3 regions of the Sphingomonas sp. STIS6.2 genome follow, and region 3 is predicted to be linked to each of the others. Evidence: predicted binding sites of a transcription regulator. Region 3 holds the regulator's gene; each other region holds the start of a gene.
The links. The regulator LexA, encoded in region 3, represses DNA repair genes until DNA is damaged. The targets are predictions, from matches to a motif close to GTTCCNCNCTTGTTCT.
Positions count from the first base shown of each region.

Region 1: sphst_RS11710 (MmcB family DNA repair protein) is a predicted target of LexA. The motif match lies at 1,133-1,148, and genes of this name have one in related genera.
Region 2: sphst_RS12880 (ribonucleoside-diphosphate reductase subunit alpha) is a predicted target of LexA. The motif match lies at 1,203-1,218, and genes of this name have one in related genera.

Region 1 covers NZ_JPDP02000073.1:5,815-9,069, reverse strand. Annotated here, with positions in the region: gene sphst_RS11720 (DUF1491 family protein) at 1-229, shown strand, start outside; gene sphst_RS11715 (cell wall hydrolase) at 419-1,042, shown strand; gene sphst_RS11710 (MmcB family DNA repair protein) at 1,160-1,657, shown strand; gene sphst_RS11705 (ankyrin repeat domain-containing protein) at 1,718-2,374, opposite strand; gene sphst_RS11700 (SCO family protein) at 2,449-3,048, shown strand; partial or broken gene sphst_RS11695 (YcgN family cysteine cluster protein) at 3,045-3,255, shown strand, end outside.
Region 2 covers NZ_JPDP02000100.1:68,651-71,905, forward strand. Annotated here, with positions in the region: gene sphst_RS12880 (ribonucleoside-diphosphate reductase subunit alpha) at 1-1,106, opposite strand, end outside; gene sphst_RS12885 (EAL domain-containing protein) at 1,513-3,255, opposite strand, start outside.
Region 3 covers NZ_JPDP02000041.1:420,759-424,013, forward strand. Annotated here, with positions in the region: gene sphst_RS08190 (ComEC/Rec2 family competence protein) at 1-744, shown strand, start outside; gene lexA (transcriptional repressor LexA) at 1,249-1,980, opposite strand; gene sphst_RS08200 (molybdopterin molybdotransferase MoeA) at 2,049-3,233, opposite strand.

The sequences.
Region 1 (3,255 bases), on a different contig from region 3:
GCAGGGCGGCGCGATCCTCGTGATCGCCATCGACCGCGGTGCCCTGCCCCGCCTGCTTGAGCGCGGGATCGGCGCCGATGGGCGAACGGCACTGATCGACTCGACTCCGCCCGAAGACCTCGACGGCTATTGGCGTCGACGGCGGTCGAGCGATCCAGATCTCTGGGTGATCGAGGTGGATGTCGCAGCGGCGGAACGGTTCGCCGCTGAAACGATCCTGGCCGATTGACTCCAAAGTCCCCCCGATAGAGGGGATATTCAACATTGATTGGCGTTGTGCTGGGACGGGTGCGATCCGGATCAGTTACGCAGTCGGGGGGATGCCTGGACGATCGGCTCGTACGATTGGTTCCGTGGTCCAACCGCATCTGAATAAGTTTGAATGACGATTTTGCAGCGGGCCGCAACGATTGCGGTCATGACCTTCTCTCTCGCCGGCCTGTTCGGCAACAGCGCGCCCAGCCAAGCGACCGGCGTCGATCGCTCGACCGCCAGCCTCACCGCACTCGCAAATCTAAACGCCCTCTCCTCTCAGAATGTTCCGCAGACCGTTCCCGCCGTGACGCCCGTCACCGCCGTCGAGCCCGCTGCACAGACCGCCGTCCAGACGTCGGCCGAGATCGAAGACGAAGAATTCGAAACGCTCGCCCAGGCCGTTGCCGCGCAGGATAGCGCCGCCGCCGACGAAGCGCTCCAGTGCCTTGCCGGCGCCATCTATTTTGAATCCAAGGGCGAGCCGCTCACCGGTCAGCTCGCCGTTGCCGAAGTCATCATCAACCGCGCCAAGTCGGGTCGTTTTCCCGCCGACGTCTGCGACGTCGTTAAGCAGCGCGGCCAGTTCAGCTTTGTTCGCGGCGGCCAGATCCCCGCGATCAACAAGGGCACGTCGTACCGCACCGCCATCGCCGTCGCGAAGGTCGCACTGGCTGATGCGTGGAACAGCCCGGCCGAGAAGGCACTGTATTTCAATACCGCCGATCGCCGCCCCGCGGGCCGCGTGATCAAGGTCGCTTCGATCGGCAACCACGTCTTCTATCGCTGATCGACAGTCGATCCGGACAGGGTTCGGATCGTGATCAGAATCCTACCTGCATCGCCAACGCTATAAACAATCCGTGAACGCGCTTGCGTCGTTCGCGGATTGTTCTATTTCTGGCGCATGCTCGACAGCCCCCCGGACTCCTGCATCGACGAACCCGGATCGCCCTTATGTGCCGCCGACGTGGCACGCGGCGTGATCCGGATGTTGTTGCGCCACGACCTGACCGCGATGGCGGAAGTTCCCCTCGACGGGGGGCGTCGCGCCGATCTGATGGCGATCGATGCCCGCGGGCAGATCGTCGTCGTCGAGATCAAGGTGTCGCGCGCGGATCTGGTCGGGGATGGCAAATGGCCCGAATATCTCGGGCATTGCGATCGCTATTTCTGGGCGGTGCCGGCCGGGTTCGACATGCGGCCGCTGCAGGGGGCGGCGTTTCTGCCCGAACGTACCGGGATCATCGTCGCCGATCGCTATGACGCCGCGATCGTCCGTGAGGCGCATACGACCCCCCTGCCCGCACATGTCCGCAAACGGTGCACTTTGGCCTTTGCAAGACGCGCCGCACGCCGCCTGATTGCACAGGTCGATCCCGACGCCGCCGGTCTCGCCTTCTGATCCGGCTGGCGGCTGATCCTACCGATACGTGGCAGGATCAGCCGCCCGGCGATGTGATCGTCAGAATTTCGGCCCCGCGACTGCCTTGCGGGTCTTCTTCGGCGCATCGGCCAGCAGCTTCGTCACCACGACGTTGCGACCATCCTGCTTGGCATAATCGCGGGCCGACATGCCGGCGATGATATCCGCCTGATCGGGATCGGCATTTTCGGTGAGCAGCACGCGGATCATGGCGATGTCGCGGCGCTGAACGGCGCGGATCAACGGCGTTTCCCCTGCCGAATTGGCAAGATTCGGATTGGCGCCGGCTGCGGTCAGGATCGGGATCATGTCTGTCTGGCCAAGCGTGACCGCGAGCAGTAGCGGCGTGTTGCCCTTGCCGTCGCGCAGATTGGCGTCGGCGCCTTTCTGCAGCAGGAACCGCAGATAGGTCTCGTCGGCACGTTTGATGACGATGTGCAGCGCACCCTCGCCGGTCGAGACGTCGCGCGCATTGACGATGCTGCTGCCCGGACGCCCGAGCATTTCGAGGACCTCGTTGTTCTTCGACTCGCGCACCGCGTTCAGGAATTTATAGCCTTCCGACTGGTTCTGCGCATGCGCGGCACGCGGGGCGACCACAGTGGCGACGGGAAGCGCGATCACGGCCCCCATCAACAGGGCGCCCATGGTCTTGGCGCCCGTCGTCAGGGTGGGGCACTGGCGGATATACGACATCGATAGATCCTCGGGACGCGGGTGATGTGCGACGCTTGCGCCGCACGGGCTAACAGATCAAGGCTGGCTGTATCATGACCAATCGACGCCCCGCCCTTCTCGCTGCCCTCGCGCTCGCGGCGTGCAGCCCCTCTGCGCCCGATACGAGCGCGGCGCCCGCGACTCCGCCGCTTGCCGGCGCGCGGATCGGCGGGCCGTTCACGCTCGTCGATCAGGACGGCCAACAGGTCAGCGACCGGCGGTTCGCGGGCAAATACCGGATCATGTATTTCGGCTACACCTTCTGTCCCGACGTCTGTCCGACCGACATGCAGACGATCGGCGGCGCGGTGAAACTGCTGGAGGCCAGCGACCCGGCGCTCGCGGCGCGGATCGTGCCGATCTTCGTGACCGTCGATCCGACGCGTGACACCCCTGCGGTCGTCAAGCAGTTCGTCACCGCCTTTCATCCGCGCATCGTCGGACTCACTGGCAGTCCCGCGGCGATCGAGACGGTGAAGAAGGAATTCGCGATCTTCTCGGCCAAGGGGGATGCCGCGCCCGGTGGCGGTTACCTCGTAAATCACTCACGTCAGGCCTATCTGATGGATCCGGACGGCAAGCCTCTCGCGCTGCTGCCACAGGATAAGGGACCACAGGCCTTGGCCGACGACATCAAGCGCTGGGCCCGATGAGCGCCAGATTCTGGGAAGACACGCCGATCGAGAAGCTCGACCGCGGCCAGTGGGAAGCCCTGTGCGACGGTTGCGGCAAATGCTGCATTCACAAGCTCGAGGACGAGGATACCGGCGAACTCGTCGCGACCAACGTGTCGTGCCGGCTGCTCGACCGGCGCAGCGGGCAGTGTTCGGACTATCGCCACCGCCACGCCTATGTCGCCG
Region 2 (3,255 bases), on a different contig from region 3:
CGTTCCATGCCGGGCTCATGGCGGTCGATATAGTCCTGCAGCACGTTGTCGAGGAAGCGCATGACGTCCTCGATCAGGCCCTTCTCGTCCTTCCACTGATCCCAGGTTTCGAGGTTCAGCGACGACAGGCAGCAGACCGCGGTCCGCTCGTTGCCGAGGTGATCCTTGCCGGTCGGCAGCGTGATTTCCGAGCACAGGTTCGAGGTCGAGACCTTGAGGCCGAGCTCGCGGTGATGCTTGGGCATCGCCTTGTTCACGTGATCGGCAAAGACGATGTAGGGCTCGCCGGTCTGGAGACGCGTCTCGACGAGCTTCTGGAACAGCGAGCGCGCGTCGACCGTGGCGCGGATCGCCTGATCCTTCGGCGAGCGGAGGTGCCATTCCTCGCCGTTGCGCACCGCCTCCATGAAGGCGTCGGTGATCAGCACGCCGTGGTGGAGGTTCAGCGCCTTGCGGTTGAAATCGCCCGAGGGTTTGCGGATCTCGAGGAATTCCTCGATCTCGGGATGCGAGACGTCGAGATAGACGGCGGCCGAGCCACGGCGCAGCGAGCCCTGCGAGATGGCGAGGGTGAGCGAATCCATGACGCGGACGAACGGGATGATGCCGCTGGTCTTGCCGTTGAGGCCGACCGGCTCGCCGATGCCGCGGACATTGCCCCAATAGGTGCCGATGCCGCCGCCGCGCGAGGCGAGCCAGACATTCTCGTTCCAGGTGTCGACGATGCCGCCGAGGCTGTCGGGGACCGAGTTGAGATAGCAGGAGATCGGCAGGCCGCGACCGGTGCCGCCGTTCGAGAGAACGGGGGTGGCGGGCATGAACCAGAGCTTCGAGATCGCGTCGTAGAGGCGCTGCGCGTGGCCGGCGTCATCGGCGTACGCAGACGCGACGCGGACGAACAGATCCTGATAGCTCTCGCCCGGGAGCAGATAGCGGTCCTTCAGCGTCTCCTTGCCGAATTCGGTCAGCAGCGCGTCGCGGCTGTGATCGACCTCGACCGGGTAAATCTGCGCGCGCACGGAATGGCTGTCCTGCGCCTGACGCGGCGCCTTGGGGGCCTCTGCTGCGGGCGTGTCGAGGGTCTGTTCGATGGTGTCGGTCGTCATGTCGCTATCCCGGCTGCTGTCTCTGAAATCCAAAAGACCGCTCCTAAAATTCTGTAATCGTTCGAATCGGGAGCATATCCCATGCTATCATCGGGCAGATCAAAAGCAGAACAAAAACTGATCGGCAGCGCGTGGTCACGCCTGTCGACAACCAGGGTGGCAGCCCGAGGGGCGCACCATGTTCTACCAGAGATAGGGCCTGCCGCTGTAAGTAGCCCCCAGATACTGTGCCAATCCCGCAGCGGGTGCAAGCCGCTAGTTGGCCCGTTGCGGCCCTGCCCGGGGTCGATGGGGTATCCCGACGCGGCGGCGGCGGCGCGACGCGTGGATCTGCGCCGGGTTCGCGATACGCAAGCGGATTTCGCGCCTTTCGAAATATTTTCGAGCGAGCCGCGCGCGCCCGCGGTCAGCCCGCGCGGCGCATCCCGCGGACCAGCGGCGGGGGGCCGAGCCGTTCGATATCGACCGGATGGTCGAAGGCGAGCCCGGCGCGGCCATCGCGCAGCCAGCGAATCTGCGCGCCGATCATCTGCCCATCGACGAGCTCGATCGAGACGCCGGCGCGGGTCGGATCGCCGCGGACCATCAGCCCCTCGACCATCGCGCCGCTGGTCGAGATGTCGCGGACGCGGACATCGACGAGCGTATCCTCGACCAGCAGCCGTGCGGAGCGCAGCATCCGCACGCGCGGCGCGCGGCTGGTCTTGAACCCGGCGGCGGTCGCCACCCCCGCGGCGGTGGAAAGCTGTTCCATCACCACTTCGTTGAGGACCGGGCGGCCATAGACATAGCCCTGGATATGGCTGCAGCCGAGATCGCGGACGAGCGCGATCTCGTCCTGAAGCTCGACGCCTTCCGCCGTCGTCTCCATGCCGAGCGTGTCGGCGAGCATGACGATCGCCTTGATGATCGCGGCGTTGCGATTGCCCGGTTCGGCCGCGCCCTTCACGAACGACTGGTCGATCTTGATCTTGTCGAACGGCGCGGTGCGTAAGTAGCCGAGCGACGAATAGCCGGTGCCGAAATCGTCGAGCGCGAGCCGGACGCCGATCCCTTTCAGCGCCTTGAACATCTGGTCCGAGGACGCGCTCTCGTCGAGGAAGACGCCCTCGGTAATCTCGAGTTCGAGCCGGTTGGCGGGCAGCCCGGACTGGGCGAGCGCGCTGGTGACGAGGGCTGGCAGTGCGGGATTGGCGAACTGGATCGGCGAGACGTTGACCGCGACGCGGACGTCGGCGGGCCAGCGCGCGGCGGCGTTGCACGCGGTGCGCAGGACCCAGGTGCCGATCGCCTCGATCAGCCCGCATTCCTCGGCGATCGGAATGAAGTCGGCGGGCGACACGGGGCCGCGCGTCGGGTGGTTCCAGCGGATCAGCGCCTCATAGCCGACGATCCGCGTCGATTTCGTGCTGACGACGGGCTGGTAGCAGAGGTGGAACGCGCCCTCGGTCACCGCGATGCGCAGATCGTCCTCGAGCTGCTTGCGCGATTTCGCCCCCGCCAGCATGTCGTCCGAATAGAAGCGGTGGACGCCGCGGCCATCGGCCTTGGCCGCATAGAGCGCGAGATCGGCGTTGCGGATCAGCGTCTCCGAATCCTTGCCGTGCTGCGGGGTGATCGCGATGCCGATCGAACAGCCGATCGAGACCGACGCGCCGCTGATGAAATAGGGTTGCGACAGCGCGAGGATGAGCTCGCGCGACAGGGTGCTGAGCGTGTCGCGGTTGTCGACACCGGGGAGCACGACCTGGAACTCGTCGCCGCCGAGCCGGCCGACGAGCCCTGCGTCACCGACCACGCGCGTGAGCCGCTGCGCGACCTGCTTGAGCAGCAGGTCGCCCGCCTGGTGGCCGAGCGTGTCGTTGACCGCCTTGAACCGGTCGAGATCCATCAGGAAGAGCGCGGTCGGGCGGTAGGGCCCGGCCTGCTGCGCGAGCGTCTTGTCAAGCGAGAGCCGCATCCGCTGGCGGTTGGCGAGCCCGGTCAGCCCGTCGAACAGCGCGAGGCGGTTGATCTCGGCATCGGCCTTGCGCTTTTCGGTGAGGTCGAAGCCGGTGCCGATAAAGCCCTGGAACCGGCCGATCTCGTCGATCACTGGTCGGCCCGACATCGACCACCAGCGCTCGGGCGCGGGGTCAGCGGCGGCGCA
Region 3 (3,255 bases):
GCGCGCGCGGTGGCCCACGCACCGGGCGCGGTCCGCGCGCTGCCGGCGGTTCCCGACGGGGCGTTTGCGCTGATGGTCGTTGGCGGAGTGTGGATCGCGCTGTGGCGGACACGGTGGCGACGGATCGGGATCCTGCCCTTGGCGGTCGGCGCGATCTGGGCGCTGACGACGCCGTCACCCGATATCCTGGTGACGGGCGATGGCCGCCACGTCGCGGTCCGGACCGCCGCAGGGCTCGCGCTGCTCCGCGATCGGGCGGGGGATTATGTCCGCGATACGCTGGCGGAGAATGGCGGGGTCGATGGTGAGCCGCTGCTGCTCGCGGATCAGCCCGATGCGCGGTGCAGCCGCGACCTGTGCCTGACCGATGTCGTCGCTCACGGCCGGGCGTGGCGCGTGCTGGCGACGCGCAGCGTTTACCGGGTGCCGATCGCCGAAATGGTGGCCGCATGCCGGCGCGCGGACATCGTCATCAGCGAGCGCGGGCTGCCGCGCGGTTGTACGCCGCGATGGCTGAAGCTCGATCGATCGGTGCTCGCGCGTACCGGGGGGATCGCGCTGACTCTGACCACGGGGCGGATGATGACGGTGCTCAATCCGGGGGACCGGCACCCGTGGCGCGATCCGCCGACGCTGGCGCGGTCGTCGCGACGGTCCGGTGCGGGGGGCGATCAGCGCGGGGTGGCCGGGGGTGTGGCCGCGGTCCGGTTTCGGTTGCCGGGCCGGGGGTGGTCGGAGCGATAGGCCGCGACCGGAGTGTCGGGTTGTGATCCTGCGCGGCAGGGGCCCCCGACTGGCGCTCGCGCGATTCCGAAACCCGGACGTTTGTGCCTGGGCCCGTTGGCCAGCGCGTCGGATCGACATTTTCGTCGGTCCGCATTTTGCTGAGAGGTTTGCCTAGCCGATCGTCATCTGGGCCTCGATTAAAGCCCAAAGTCGTGGAGGGTGGCGTGCCTGGCTCTGGATCCTGACTTTCGTCAGGATGACGGAGGAGGTGGGACTGGGCCTGCTGGTTTAATGCGAGTGCGGCCTGCTTCCACCGTTAGCTCCGTCCGGGGATGCGGGACGGTGGCCAACGTTGGAGCTGGATTATACCGGTCTTATGCAAAGCAAGCGGCTACTAAGCCCGCCAATATTCGACGCTTGTCGGCGACGCGCTTTTCGTGGCGATGTCATTGGTCGCGGTTCATCGAACGCCACACCCGCCGGTTGCGCGGCGGTGATTATCGCCAGCGCCCCCAGCATTCGTCAGTCGTAGCGGCGCAGGATACCCGACAGCTTGCCCTGAACCCGGACCTGAGCGGGCGCATAACGCTGCGGGTCATAGGCGCGGTTGGCCGGGTCGAGCCGGACCATCGCGCCCTCGCGGCGGAAATATTTCAACGTCGCTTCGCTGTCCTCGATCAGCGCGACGACGATTTCGCCGTCGCGTGCGATCTCGGTACGGCGGATCAGCGCATAATCGCCGTCAAGGATGCCGGCTTCGACCATCGAGTCCCCCGAAACCTCCAGCGCATAATGCTCGCCAGTGCCGAGCAAAGCGGCCGGGACGGCAAGCATCGAACTGCCTTCAAAGGCTTCGATCGGCACGCCGGCGGCGATCCGGCCATGCAGCGGGATTTCGACGACATCGTTCGCCGCGATGCGGTCGGGCGATGCGGGCGTGGCGCTGGCCGTGTCCGGCGCAGATACGGTGCCGGCCGATGCCTTAGCCTCCGACTTCGGCCCCGACTTCGCCGCAGTCTGTGCAATTGCCGCCTCGGGACGCTCGGGCATCCTCAGCACTTCGAGCGCGCGCGCCCGGTTGGGCAGGCGTCGGATGAAGTTGCGCTCCTCAAGCGCGCTGATCAGACGGTGCACGCCCGATTTCGATTTCAGGTCGAGCGCGTCCTTCATCTCCTCGAACGAGGGCGACACGCCCGTCTCGGCGAGGCGGTCATTGATGAAGCAGACAAGCTCGTGCTGCTTGCGCGTGAGCATAACGGTTCTCCGTCCGGAACAGACGAGGAACTTCTATGGAACACCTGCAGCTTCGTCAAGCGGTGACGTCAAGCGATGACGAGGATTTCCGCCGAGTCGCCCGCCCTCGCCGCCGGCGCGTCGCCATCGCGGATGATCAGGCAGGACGAACGGGCGAGCGTCAGCAGCATTGAGCTGTCCTGGATAGTCGAGGCATAGGCGCGACCGTCGCGCAGTTCGGCGCGCATATAGTCGGTCCGCGACTGGTTGGGCGGAAGATCCTCGCCGAGCAGCGCGTGCGTCGTCTGCGGCAGGGGATCGCGCGCGCCGAGCATGTGCGCGACGACGGGGCGGACGAACAGGATCGCGGTGACGAAGGCGGAGACGGGATTGCCCGGCAGGCCGAGCAGCATCGTCCGGCCAAGCGTACCCGCCATCATCGGCTTGCCCGGGCGCAGCGCGATCCGCCAGAAGTCGATTGCCCCGCCGGCCGCCTCGATCGCGGGGCGGACGAGGTCGTGATCGCCGACCGACGCGCCCCCCGTGGTTACCAGCAGATCGGCGTCGACCCCGGCAAAGGCGTCACGCAGCGTGTCGAGCCGGTCGGGGAGGATTCCGAGATCGATAATGTCGACGGGCAGGTCGGCGAGCATCGCGGCGAGCATGATGCCGTTTGATTCCGGTAGCGGGACGGGGTCGCTGGTCGAGCCGGGCGGAACGAGCTCGTCCCCCGTCGCGGCGACCGCGACGCGCAGCCGGCGGCCGACCGACAGCGTGCCGTGTCCGCCGGTCGCAGCGACCGCGATGCGCGCGGGCGTCAGCCGATCGCCGGCCGCGATCAGCCGCGTGCCGGTCGCGAAGTCGAGCCCCTTGCGGCGTGTGTTGCGGCCTTCAAAGGCGGGGCCTTCGCCGTCGAGCATCAGCCGGTCGCCGTCGCGCGCGGCCTCTTCCTGAACAAGGACGGTATCAGCGCCGGGCGGCATCGCCGCGCCGGTGAAGATGCGCGTCGCCTCGCCCGGGGCGAGCGTGCCGGCGAAGGGGCGGCCGGCCGCGCTCTCGCCGATGACGGTCCAGGGGCCGGGCAGATCGGCGTAGCGGATCGCATAGCCGTCCATCGCCGAAAGGTCGGTCGCAGGCTGGGTGCGGCGGGCGAGAATGTCCTCCGCCGCCCAGCGACCCATCGCGGAGCGCAGCGGCACGGTTTCGGCCGGCACGCGCGATGCCATGGCGAAGAGGCGGGACTGGGCTTCGGCGACGGGGACGAGAGGGCGCATGCGGGCTCCGTTCAGCGGGGCG